Regions from separate parts of the Paenibacillus sp. FSL L8-0644 genome, predicted to be linked through region 1. Evidence: riboswitches for the same ligand, from Rfam matches in the RefSeq annotation. Region 1 holds a riboswitch; the other holds the start of a gene.
What was found. Region 1 has a riboswitch for FMN ahead of ribE (riboflavin synthase). Riboswitches for the same ligand answer to the same signal wherever they lie in the genome.
Positions count from the first base shown of each region.

Region 2: another riboswitch for FMN. It lies ahead of NSS94_RS06875 (DMT family transporter); the one in region 1 lies ahead of ribE (riboflavin synthase).

Region 1 is NZ_JBBOYN010000001.1:3,210,734-3,216,484, forward strand. Features, by position in the region: gene ribB (3,4-dihydroxy-2-butanone-4-phosphate synthase) at 1-643, opposite strand, end outside; gene ribE (riboflavin synthase) at 704-1,369, opposite strand; FMN riboswitch at 1,701-1,874, opposite strand; gene NSS94_RS14510 (IDEAL domain-containing protein) at 1,946-2,410, opposite strand; gene NSS94_RS14515 (thiamine pyrophosphate-dependent enzyme) at 2,630-4,918, opposite strand; gene NSS94_RS14520 (2-oxoacid:acceptor oxidoreductase family protein) at 4,918-5,751, opposite strand, start outside.
Region 2 is NZ_JBBOYN010000001.1:1,529,989-1,535,739, forward strand. Features, by position in the region: gene NSS94_RS06870 (methyl-accepting chemotaxis protein) at 1-857, opposite strand, end outside; gene NSS94_RS06875 (DMT family transporter) at 1,098-2,045, opposite strand; FMN riboswitch at 2,224-2,368, opposite strand; gene NSS94_RS06880 (ABC transporter permease) at 2,491-3,186, opposite strand; gene NSS94_RS06885 (ABC transporter ATP-binding protein) at 3,179-4,102, opposite strand; gene NSS94_RS06890 (sensor histidine kinase) at 4,211-5,155, opposite strand; gene NSS94_RS06895 (response regulator transcription factor) at 5,157-5,751, opposite strand, start outside.

The DNA of each region.
Region 1 (5,751 bases):
TACTGATCAGCTTCAATTGATGTCGCTTAGCGACCAATGCCAGATCAGGCAGGCGGGCCATTGAGCCATCTTCCTTTATAATTTCACAAATGACTCCAGCAGGCTTGAAGCCACTGAGTCGAGCCAGATCAACAGCCGCCTCCGTGTGACCAGCACGCTGCAAGACACCCCCATCGCGAGCAATCAGCGGGAACATGTGACCAGGCTTGCGGAAATCACTTCCTGTGACTGCTTCGTCTGCCAAGGCGCGTACAGTCAAGGAACGCTCGGCCGCTGAAATCCCCGTTGTTGTCTCCATATGATCTACCGATACCGTAAAGGCAGTACCGTGGAAATCTGTATTTTGCTTTACCATAGGATGCAATTCCAAGGCCTCGGCTCTTTGTCGTGTGATCGGCACACAGACCAACCCGCGACCTTCTGTAATCATGAAATTAATGACCTCAGGCGACGCTTTTTCAGCCAAAGCGATAAAATCGCCTTCATTTTCGCGCTGTTCATCATCCACTACAATGACAACCTTACCGTTTTTCAAGTCCTCCAACGCTTCTTCGATGGAATCCAAACGAATCTCTTCGTCATGTTCCAACTCGCCATGCTCTATGACGTTTGCCATTGCACTTGTTTGGCTACCTCTATCCATAACACTTTCCTCCTTATGTCTTGTGCCACGAATGCTCCTAAACAGGTTTACCATTCAATATCAGGCAAAGCCGTATTTCGCCAAATAGTCCAAACTGAGAGGAGCTTTTTCTACTCTCTCCGCCTCCGTTGCACCTCTGTAATTTAAAAGCTGTTCTACATATTTGCCCAAAATATCGCATTCGATATTGACGGTATCCCCCTCACGTTTGGCTTGTAAGGCCGTTTCGGATAAGGTGTGGGGAATAATGGATACGGCAAAGGTATCTCCCGTACGCTGTGCGACTGTGAGGCTTATACCATCAATTGTGATTGACCCTTTGAGAAGAATATATTTAAATAATGTTTGATTTTTAGGCTCAATTTCGAACACCACTGCATTCTGGTCTGATGTCACCCCGCGAATCGTTCCCGTCCCGTCCACATGTCCTTGCACGATATGTCCTCCGAACCTTCCACTCGCCGCCATCGCTCGCTCCAGATTGACTCGGCTGCCGGATCTCAACTCTTTCAGATTAGTGCTACGAAAGGTTTCCGGCATCACATCAACCTTAAAGTCTTTCGTACCGATCTGTATCGCCGTCAGGCAAACGCCATTCACTGAGACACTGTCTCCTATTTTTAAATCGCCCAACACCACGGAACCCGAAATCCCCAGCACCATCGCTTCACCGCTTTTGGAAATGGTTTGAATACGACCCACTTCCTCGACCAATCCGGTAAACATGCCTTCACTCCTTTCCACTACATCTCAGTTTATCCCTAATTCATCAGCTATAAGCGCAAAAAACCCCCAGTTCGGATTCAATCCGTCATGGGGGTGATGAGAGTCACATTTGTAGTATACAAGCGCAGTTCATTTGCATCTTAAGACGACATGAAATCATAGGTTTGCCAATAGAAAGCATGACTGAGTATACAACCAAATACGCTCAGAACACCCATCAAAAAGAAAGCTTAAGCAAGCTATCGCCCGATGCTGTCCTACAACGAAATAAGCCGTACGCACAATTGGGTATGCTAAAAATCGGCACATGTCACGTCATGCACATGCGCTTCGTATCCTTCTCCCATCCAGACTATACTGTCGGTCCCGGATTTGCACCAGGTCCACCTTCTGCTGATCATTCAGCATCCGGGTCACGGACTAAGCCATGCTGTTTCTCACAAAAACGATCCACAAACATGTCATCACCGCCGGTGGGGAATTTCGCCCCGCCCCGAAGGATCTTGCTCTTATTTAATTGAATTAACATTAAACTTGTTACGTATATTAGCACCGACTTCTAAAAAAAGCAAGTTATCAAATAGAAGCTCCTGCTTTGGTTTTGACATATTGGCTGGAGAGTTCTTCAAACCAGGTTTTATCGTTCATATGAAGCGCCAAGTCAATCAGATCGGCCAGTTCCTCGACTCCCAGCTCTGTTGCATGATCAAAGGTAATTACGGCTGAAGCAACCGGTCCTCGCCCTTCCTCAGAACATGCTTCATAATCCAGTCGTACATCAACATGTCCGTCAATAAACTCGCATTTTAGAAAATAAATAATTTCGCACATTAAAATGGGGCGTACTTGTGTTTCTAACACGCAATCCATCACCTTGGCAGAATAATGCTGGTTCGTCAGCGTAAATTTGTGTTCTGTCGCTGCCAGCGAGGTCCGTCCAAAATCATCCGTAAACTTGAGTTCCACTGGCTTGATGTTCATAACCTTAGGGATTTGCTTCTTTATAATTTCGATTATTTCAACTGTATTCAGCTTAATCATTACCTGCACCTCATTGCATCTTAAAATTCAGAAGAAAACTTTTTAACGTGCCTCTTATAGGCCTCCACTCCTATATCGGAAATCATTACCTGTTTTTTTATGCTTCAACCCATAAACGACAAAAAAGATTCTTTGCGCAAAAAGCGCAAAGAATCTTGATCGAGCCACTACAGTAACAGCGGCTAACAATGTTAATCGATGATTATGCAAAAAACAGGATTATAGCTCTGAAATTTCATGTTTCTTTTTCAGGATAGTCCAGCGACGCTCAATCTCCTGTTCAAAGGTCGCCAGCGTAGCCTCCTCCTTAATAAGATGCTTCGTTTTACCCATTAATTTCAGCCATTCAGCAGCTGGAATTCGTTTTCCTTTGTCCTCCGGATTGTACGTAATCGTCGTACTGCCTTGCTCTATTTCGTACAAAGGAAAGAAACAGGACTCGACTGCGGCGCCCACAATGCTGGTACCCAGTCTGTCTTCGGATTTCCAATTCAGCGGACAGGCGCACAGGATTTTACCATAGGCCGTACCCACGTTGTTTGCATACCATTGAGCCTTGGCTGCTTTACGCAGCATATCCTGCGGATGACTTTCAGCAGCGGTAAAAGCATACGGAATGTTACAAGCAGCCATGATTTGCACGGTATCCTTGTGATGCCCTTGCTTTCCTTTTTGCATTTTACCTACACCCGACGTACTGGTCATGTGACCGAGCGGAGTGGAGTAAGATTGCTGTGAACCTGTATTCATGTACCCCTCGTTATCATATTCCAGCATGATTAGCTTATGATTACGCAGAGCCGCACCAATCGCAGAACCCATACCAATATCCATCCCACCGTCACCACTAATCATGATAAAGGTCGGATCGTCCGACATCTCAATTTCATTACGCCGTTTCATTTCCATGTAAGCTTCCAGCGCTCCTGAAAGGGTAGCGGCCCCGTTTTGAAAAAGATTGTGGATCATCGGTTGTTTGTGTGATGTATATGGATACCCTGTCGTCGTCACATATACGCAGCCTGTCTGGAACAGCACGACAATATCCCCTTCAATACCTTTGAAAAACAGTTCCAGCGCAGACAATGCCCCACATCCTGGACAAGCTCCGTGGCCTGGTGAAAGACGCCGTGGTTTGGTTGTCAACGACCGCAAAGGTGGTACCTTGACCTTGAGCTTCCCGGTCTCCTCGTCCGGCGTAACCTGAATCAGACCCGTCCGGTAATCATTACCACGTGGCGGCTGCATAACTTGCGGCATCACCTTGTCCGGTGAACCCGAATTAATTCCGTAGTAATCAAAGGGCTTCTCTACTCGTCCGGCCTCTGCCGCCTCGATTGCAAGCTGGAAGAACGCCTCTGCATCTTCTGCATAAAAATCTTTGCCGCCCAAGCCAAAGATACGGCTCAACACGAGTGTCCGATTCAGCGGGTCCTCCTGCAAGGCCGCTTTAATTTCATGCGTTAAATTACCGCCGTCCGCCCCATACGAGTCTGCACGTTCACCTACCAGCAACGCCTTGACATTGCGTAATGCTTCCCGCAGTTGTGCGGCTGGGAACGGTCGGATGATGTTCGGACGTATCACACCAGCTTTAATTCCGCGCGCGCGGAGTTGATCCGCCACATCCTTGGCCGATTCAGCCGCCGAATTCAACAGAAATACCGCAACCTCAGCATCCTCCATTTGATACAGATCTAAAATCGGGTATTCCCGACCGGATAAAGCGGCATATTCTGCTGCTACCTGCTCATATACTCCTTCTGACAGCTTCAGTGCTTCGGACAGCTGAACATGATTATTCGTCAAGTCATCGCCGTTCATATGCGCGCCCACAGTAACAGGATGATCAAAATCCGTAATATTCGGATAATTTAAGTTCGGGTTAGGACCTACAAAACCACGCACGGTCTCAGCATCGGCAAAATATTGCACTTTACGTTTTTGATGGGACGTATAAAAACCGTCATATGCGACCATTACAGGCAGCCGAACATCGCTGTGCTCTGCAATTTTTAGTGCCATAATGTTCATATCATACACAGCCTGTGGTGTACTTGCCGTCAAAATGACCCAGCCTGTATTCAAACCATAGTACAGATCCGAATGATCTCCGCGAATATCTAGGGGACCACTGACAGCTCGTGTCACCAGATTCATAACCATAGGAAAACGGGTACCTGACTGAACAGGTAACTGCTCCAGCATGTACAGGAAACCTTGCGAACTAGTGGCGTTCACCACCCTCGCTCCCGCTGCGGCAGCTCCATAACAAATCCCTGCCGATCCGTGTTCTCCGTCTGCTGCAACCAGCTTAATATTATGCTGACCTCTCGTTCTCATCTGATCTAGATACTGCGCTACCTCGGTAGATGGAGTAATCGGGAAATATCCCATCATATGATAATTAATCTGCGCAGCCGCCGTTGCTGCCATTTCATTACCGGATTCGAACGTTGTCACTTGCGCGGCGCCTGTCTGTTTGAGTTCTTCCTCCAGTTTTGCCATTACGCACGCCCTCCTTCATATACCGGAAATTGGTGGGCAACTCGATTCTGTTCAGCCCATCCCCATTGCTCGCGACGCGAGCTTAGTGCCCCCGATGGGCAAATATCTACACATTTCAGACATCCTTTGCAATACTGGTAATCAATCCCTTGCAAAAATGGCATCATTCTTCCGCGTTTGTCTGCTTGCTCTTCCCATACAAAACAATAATCCGGGCAAATCGAATCACACTTGGCACAATGGGTACATTTATCAACTTCATATTCAGGCACATACCCCTGACGTGAACCACTAACATCTCTCGTTATGCTGTTTCCCTGAGTTGCAATAACGCCCCCCAGTAATTGCGTTTCGTATCCCAGCAATGGCTGCGGACGTTCAAAAACCCGATCCTGCGCGTCATCAGTAACCGGATATACGTGCAGTTCCATTTCATCATAACCACGGTTAAACGTACGCAGATTAGGTTCCACTAACAGTGGATTTTTCTTTTCAAAGGTACTGCGTATAACCGATCTCATCGCTTCCGGGTCCAGGAAGTCACAGACACGGAACAAGGCACCGAGCATGGACGTATTTAGTTTGGTTCGCTCTTCCAGTGCGATGCCCATCGCATCCACCACCGCTAATGTTCCGGATACCAGTCCCAAATCAGCCCGTATTTCTTCTGCTGGACGCGTGGAATTAACCACTACAATCCCATCCGCTGGCAGTCCGCTGATTACATTTACCGTTTTGTATAACGTTTCATGGAAAATGCCTACCACATGCGGTTGCTCAATCGGACTGTGATCCCGAATATCGACTTCTGGCTCACAGAAACGGACGAAACT
Region 2 (5,751 bases), 1.7 Mb from region 1:
TCCTCCAGATCCGACAGTGCGACAATGCTCCAACCGGTGAGAGGGTCCTTAAGTGTAAAGGCCAGCATATCTCGATTCATAAATTGAATTTGCGACATGGAAGGAGTATCATTTTCGACGGTTGTCGCCACTTCGGGAAGTCCTTCTATGGCGTCAGCCGCTTTTTTGCCTGTCTTGTTGAAAGCTGTTCCAGTCCCAGATACAACTTTATGTTCAGAATCAACAATAATGAGTCCTCCGCGCTCACCAATCTTAACAGACTGCAGACTTTCACTCATTTTGTCCAGGTTCAAAGCCAGGGCAACAGCTCCTTCACCGTCCTCCAGCGTTCCCGATATATTAACGACTAAATTCCCTGTCGTGACGCTGGCAACTGGAACACCGACGAATACTTTACCCTTTTCCAGCATCGCGTTTTTGTACCATTTTCTCTCCCTGGGATCATAATCGGACTCCTGTTTTTTCGGCGAACGTATGTATTGCCCCTTCTCATTGCCGAGAAGCGCTGCATCTAGCTCGGGGTGAGCCTTGACGATAACATCTAACTTTTTCTGAAGGGTCTCTTGGTTGGTACCAATGGAATCAGAATTGATTTCAGTGGTAAGCACGTCCAGGTCTTTCATAATAGGCGCTACATACTGATTGACATTGCTCCGGATCAGATACAGATTCGTGTATACGGAACCGCCCATTTGCTGACTGAGTTGTGTCGTAGCCCCCTGATAAGAAAAGTACCCGATAAGTACGCTCGGAATCAATAACACAGCTAAAAAAGATATTATTAATCTTGTCCTCATTAAATAAAACTGCTTGAGAAACCTGTTCCACCACGGAACTGTTTGTTTTGTTTTAGTCATAGTTCTTGCTCCTCTGTGTCTGATGATCACTACATTGTTTTATTCGACATAAACCGACGAATTTTATAGATGTAATCATTGGGAAACGAGAAATAGTAGCATATTTTAGACACTTTTTTTGAAAAACAGGTCTAAAGAACTATGATTAATATTAATGCGAACACATAAAAAGCCAAATCGGAGATGCAAAAGCATCTTCACAATTTGGCTTGGGTGAGTCATGAAGGGGACATTGAACTGTTAATTTTTTTGCTGACGTGAAATCATAAAGAGCGTAATCCAGATGAGCATAAAACCAGTCAATTGCGCTACAGTAACGATTTGCTGAAATGCGATCCAATTAATCACGACACCCACCATGGGAAAGCTCAATTCTGCCATCGTAGCATAAGACGCTTTGGTCGTACTTAAGCCTTTGTAATACAGCAATAAGCTAAGAAGACCCGGAAGCAATGCCTGCAATAGCAAGTTGATAATCACAGCTGCGCCTGCCCATGTACCGGCAGGCATATTCCATGGCGCATGCTCTACAGAGGTGAGGACAATTAGCAGAGGGAGCGCCACCATGAAGCGGAGGGAGGTTACCGTTTCATATTTCATTGAACGAAGCAAGTAGCTTCCCATGACTGTCGAACCGCCCCACAGAACCGCTGCACCCAGTGCAAGTAGACTACCGACCTGGACAAAATCACGAACATGCCCGAAGGGGAGCGACCAACCGAAGGTCAGAAGATACGTCCCGAACAGAGCGACGACAATTAATAATCCAAAATGACGCGGCAGCATTTCCTTCAATATAACGCGGGCCAGAATAATAGCGACCAATGGTTGAAGCTTCTGGAGTAAGAGTACAGCATTCAGATCACCGTTGCTGAGCGCCATGGTAAAAATCACGCTGGCCAGAGCCGAGCCGCCCCACGAGACGAACAAAATAGCGAAAACTTGACGAAGCCGTACCGCTTTGAGTTCCTCACGATGCTTCCACAGCATCGGTGTCAGAGCGAGGAAGAGCAGCACATGCTCCATTAGTACAATTTGTGTTGAAGTAAATGATTTTAGCAAAATAATACGAAACAGCGGATCAGCGCCCCACAAGGCTGCCCCAATTGCGACCAGCCAAAAACCGCTTTTCATGTGGGAGCTATGATCAAAACCTTTGGATGTTAGTACAGTAGAAGATTGACTCATACTCAATTAGCTCCTTGCGAATACAGGACCGGTGGCACAAAAACCCCCGTCCATGGCGAAAGGCCATGCAAGACGGGGGTTGATCAAATAAACTTGCCGCTTTATGCAAGTTAAATGAAGTTACTGCAACTGCAAAACCCATAACGCAGCATTCATCCACTTCGCGGCATGTTGATATTTCGATCTTCTTCCATCCGGACTTTACCGTCGGCTTTGGCATCTCACCAAATCAGTCCGTATCCTGTTGCCAGATACAGAGTCGCGGGCTTAGCTCCATGAGCCATACCGCCGGTTGGGAATCACACCCTACCCCGAAGATCCTTATTCCGTTTTTTAATTTCTCCTATAGGATATACCTGTTTTAGAATGAAGTCCAGTGAAAAATGTGTGTATATCTAACAATGATTTTCATCTATTTTTCGAAAGCGTTTTACTAAGTTACATACTATGAAGTAATATCCTTATACTCAATGCGTCGAATCGCCGCATAAGCCACCAGCATTCCCAGTATAGAGAAGCCTATTTGCACGGGGGCTATGGAGCTAAGTGTAGCGCCGTTATTATTAGAGAAAAGCAATGCTACAATCAGGATTGAGGTCACAATGGTAGTAGGTACAGAGTATCTTCGCATCCCCATATACAGCGGAACCAGTCCCATAAAGCTGGCAGCAACGGCATTGATCAGCGTCCGTGCTGATTGTTGACCCAGTATCGAAAGAGTAAGGTTATCGGGTACAATCAAGACAAACTGGTTGAGCAGATGAATAGCAGCCGTAATGATTATTTCCGAAATAATAATAGACAAGAAGGTAAACAGCAGCACAACCAAGAGCTTGGCGATCATCAGCTTCTGACGGTGAATCGGATACATGAACAGGATCGTAATCGATTTGGACTTAAATTCCCCTACGATAAAGCGGCACAGGAGAACGGAGGCAAACACAATAAATGTGGCTCTGACCAGCATGTCCATGAGATCGAGAAGCTGAGTGTACTGTGTAAATTCGGGTATTCCTGTACTTTGGCTGTCCAGCGCGATGATACAGAGCAGCCCAAGAATGCATGCATTGGCGATCAGTGCTGAACGGATATAACCCGCCAGATGAAATTTTTTGAGCTCCAGTTGCATCAACTTAAGCATGAAGATCACCTCCGTTTAACAGCCGCAAAAAGTAGTCTTCCAGCGTACTGCTTTTCTGATGAATGGAATCCACTTCTATATCATTTAAAATGAGCGTCTTCGTAATTTGTTTCTGCGGTACATTTGAATCGTAAATACGTATACTCTGTTCATTGAGCACCCTTATATTATTCAGATTCAGATGATGGGAGAGGACGTAGGCCGCCTTTTTACAATCGTTGGTCGTAAATTCGATGTATTCCGTATTGGTTTCCCGCACCTGTTCCATCGACACTTCCTCAATCAGCCTTCCGTGATTAATCACGCCTACCGTATCCGCAATCTGCTCTATTTCCGCTAAAATATGACTGGACACGAGCAGAGTCATCCCATATTCCTTGCATAGCATGTGGAATAGTTGGCGGATTTCCTTGATTCCCACGGGGTCCAGACCATTAATCGGTTCATCCAAAATGAGTAGCTCTGGCTTAGTCGCAATAGCGCGGGCAATCCCGAGACGCTGTTTCATTCCCAGTGAAAAGTCTTTTACCGACTTGTCATCCGCATTCTGCAAGTTTACTAATTCCAGGGCATCCCGAACAGCCTGCTTATTATAGTAGCCCATGTATTCACAATGAAGTTCGAGATTTTGCTGCGCCGTCAGCCTATCATAAAAAATCGGGTATTCAATAATCGAACCCATACGTCCGAGCAGATGATACGACTTTGGCGTTAATTTCTCACCGAATAATTCAATTTCACCCGATGTCGGCTTGAGTAAATTCGTAATCATTTTCATCATCGTTGTCTTGCCTGCCCCGTTAGGGCCGAGAAAGCCATAGGTTTCTCCCTTGCGCACATTCATACTGACTCCCGTTACAATTTCGTTACCCTTCAGGGCTTTGGTCAACTGATGTGTACGTATTACGTAAGTCATGGGTGTTCTCCCTTCGTATATTGCTGATAATTCAAGGATAAAGGGCGAAATGTTCATTTTTCTTTCGTGATTCTTACAAATTTATTAAGTTGAGCATGTTGAGTCCGATTAATAGTTGATTTTCTTCAATGTAAAAGAGAAGACCGTCCGCTCATAAGGTTTACTAGTCAATTGAATTTCTCCGTTCATCGTTTCAACCAGACGTTTGGCAATCGTAAGGCCCAGTCCGCTGCCTTGTACCGCCTTATTGCGGGAGTCCTCCAGTGTGTACATGCGTTCAAAAACTTTATCCTGCTCAGATTCCTGTATGCCTTTTCCACGATCCCATACCTCTATACGCACTGTATCCTGCTGTTCCGATAAAGTCAGACCCAGCGTCCGTCCGTCTGCCCCGTAGCGAATGGCATTCGAGATCAGATTGTTCAGCACCCGTCCAATCGCTCCTTCGTTCCCCAAGGCATGAATGGGGTGCTCCGTGATCTCAATATGTACAGTAAACCCCTGTGCGGTCAGCAGGTCATAAAACTCTAAAATGCTGCGTCTGCACAGTTCTCCCACTTCCAGTCGTGTCAACGGAATATCCGTATCATTAGCTTCCAGTTTCGCCAAATTAAAAAAGCTTCCGATCAACTCAATCGCTTCGCTTGTCTTTTGATGAATTTTGGATAGCAGCTTTATACGTTCTTCCGGCAAAATAGTCGGATCGCCATCCAGCATCTCGGCATATCCAAGCACAACCGTAAGCGGGGTCTTGAGATCGTGTGAAATGTTCGAAATCATTTTGCGCATAGCAATTTGGCTACGGTTGTAATCTGCAGACACTCTGAGATTCAAGTCCAGCAGTCGATTAATTTCCGTCATGAGTCGTTGCAGTTCAACGTCACCTGTGACATATAGCAGCTTTTCCGCATGATTCACCGTCACTATTCGCTCTAGTAGGGCTCGGATATCCCTTATTTTGCGCTTATTGGCCATACGCTCCCGCCAAAGCCATACTATAACGACTGACATGATGAGACCGACAATCCATTCAGAAATGTTTTCGATGTTCATATCAGCCATTCTCCCATTTGTAGCCAATGCCCCATAGCGTTTTAATGTGGACAGGATGAGAGGGATCTTCTTCAATTTTCTCACGCAGGCGGCGAATATGGACGTTAATCACGTTCTCGTCGCCCATATAATCGTCCTTCCAAATAAATCCGTATAATTGTGCTTTTGTAAATACCCGGTTTGGATTGGCTACAAACAGCTTCAAAATATCGGATTCTTTGGCTGTTAGCTGAATTTCGTTTTCATTGCGTATGACTGTAAAATGATCAAAATCAATGCACAGACTGCCGTAGGTCAAAACTTGTGCTTGCGGCTGTTCCTCCTGCTGTTGCTGACGGGCATATGTAGTAGATCTGCGGATCGCGGACTGAATACGAGCGGTCATTTCCAGCATTGAAAAAGGTTTGGCAATATAATCGTCTGCCCCAAAGCCCAGTCCAAGCGCTTTATCCACGTCGCTGTCCTTGGCTGACATAATCAGAATCGGGACGGCGCTATGGGTACGAATTCGTCGAATCACCTCCATACCGTCCACCTTCGGCATCATCAAATCCACCAGTACCAGATCATAGGTATGACGTTCAAAGGCAAGAAGC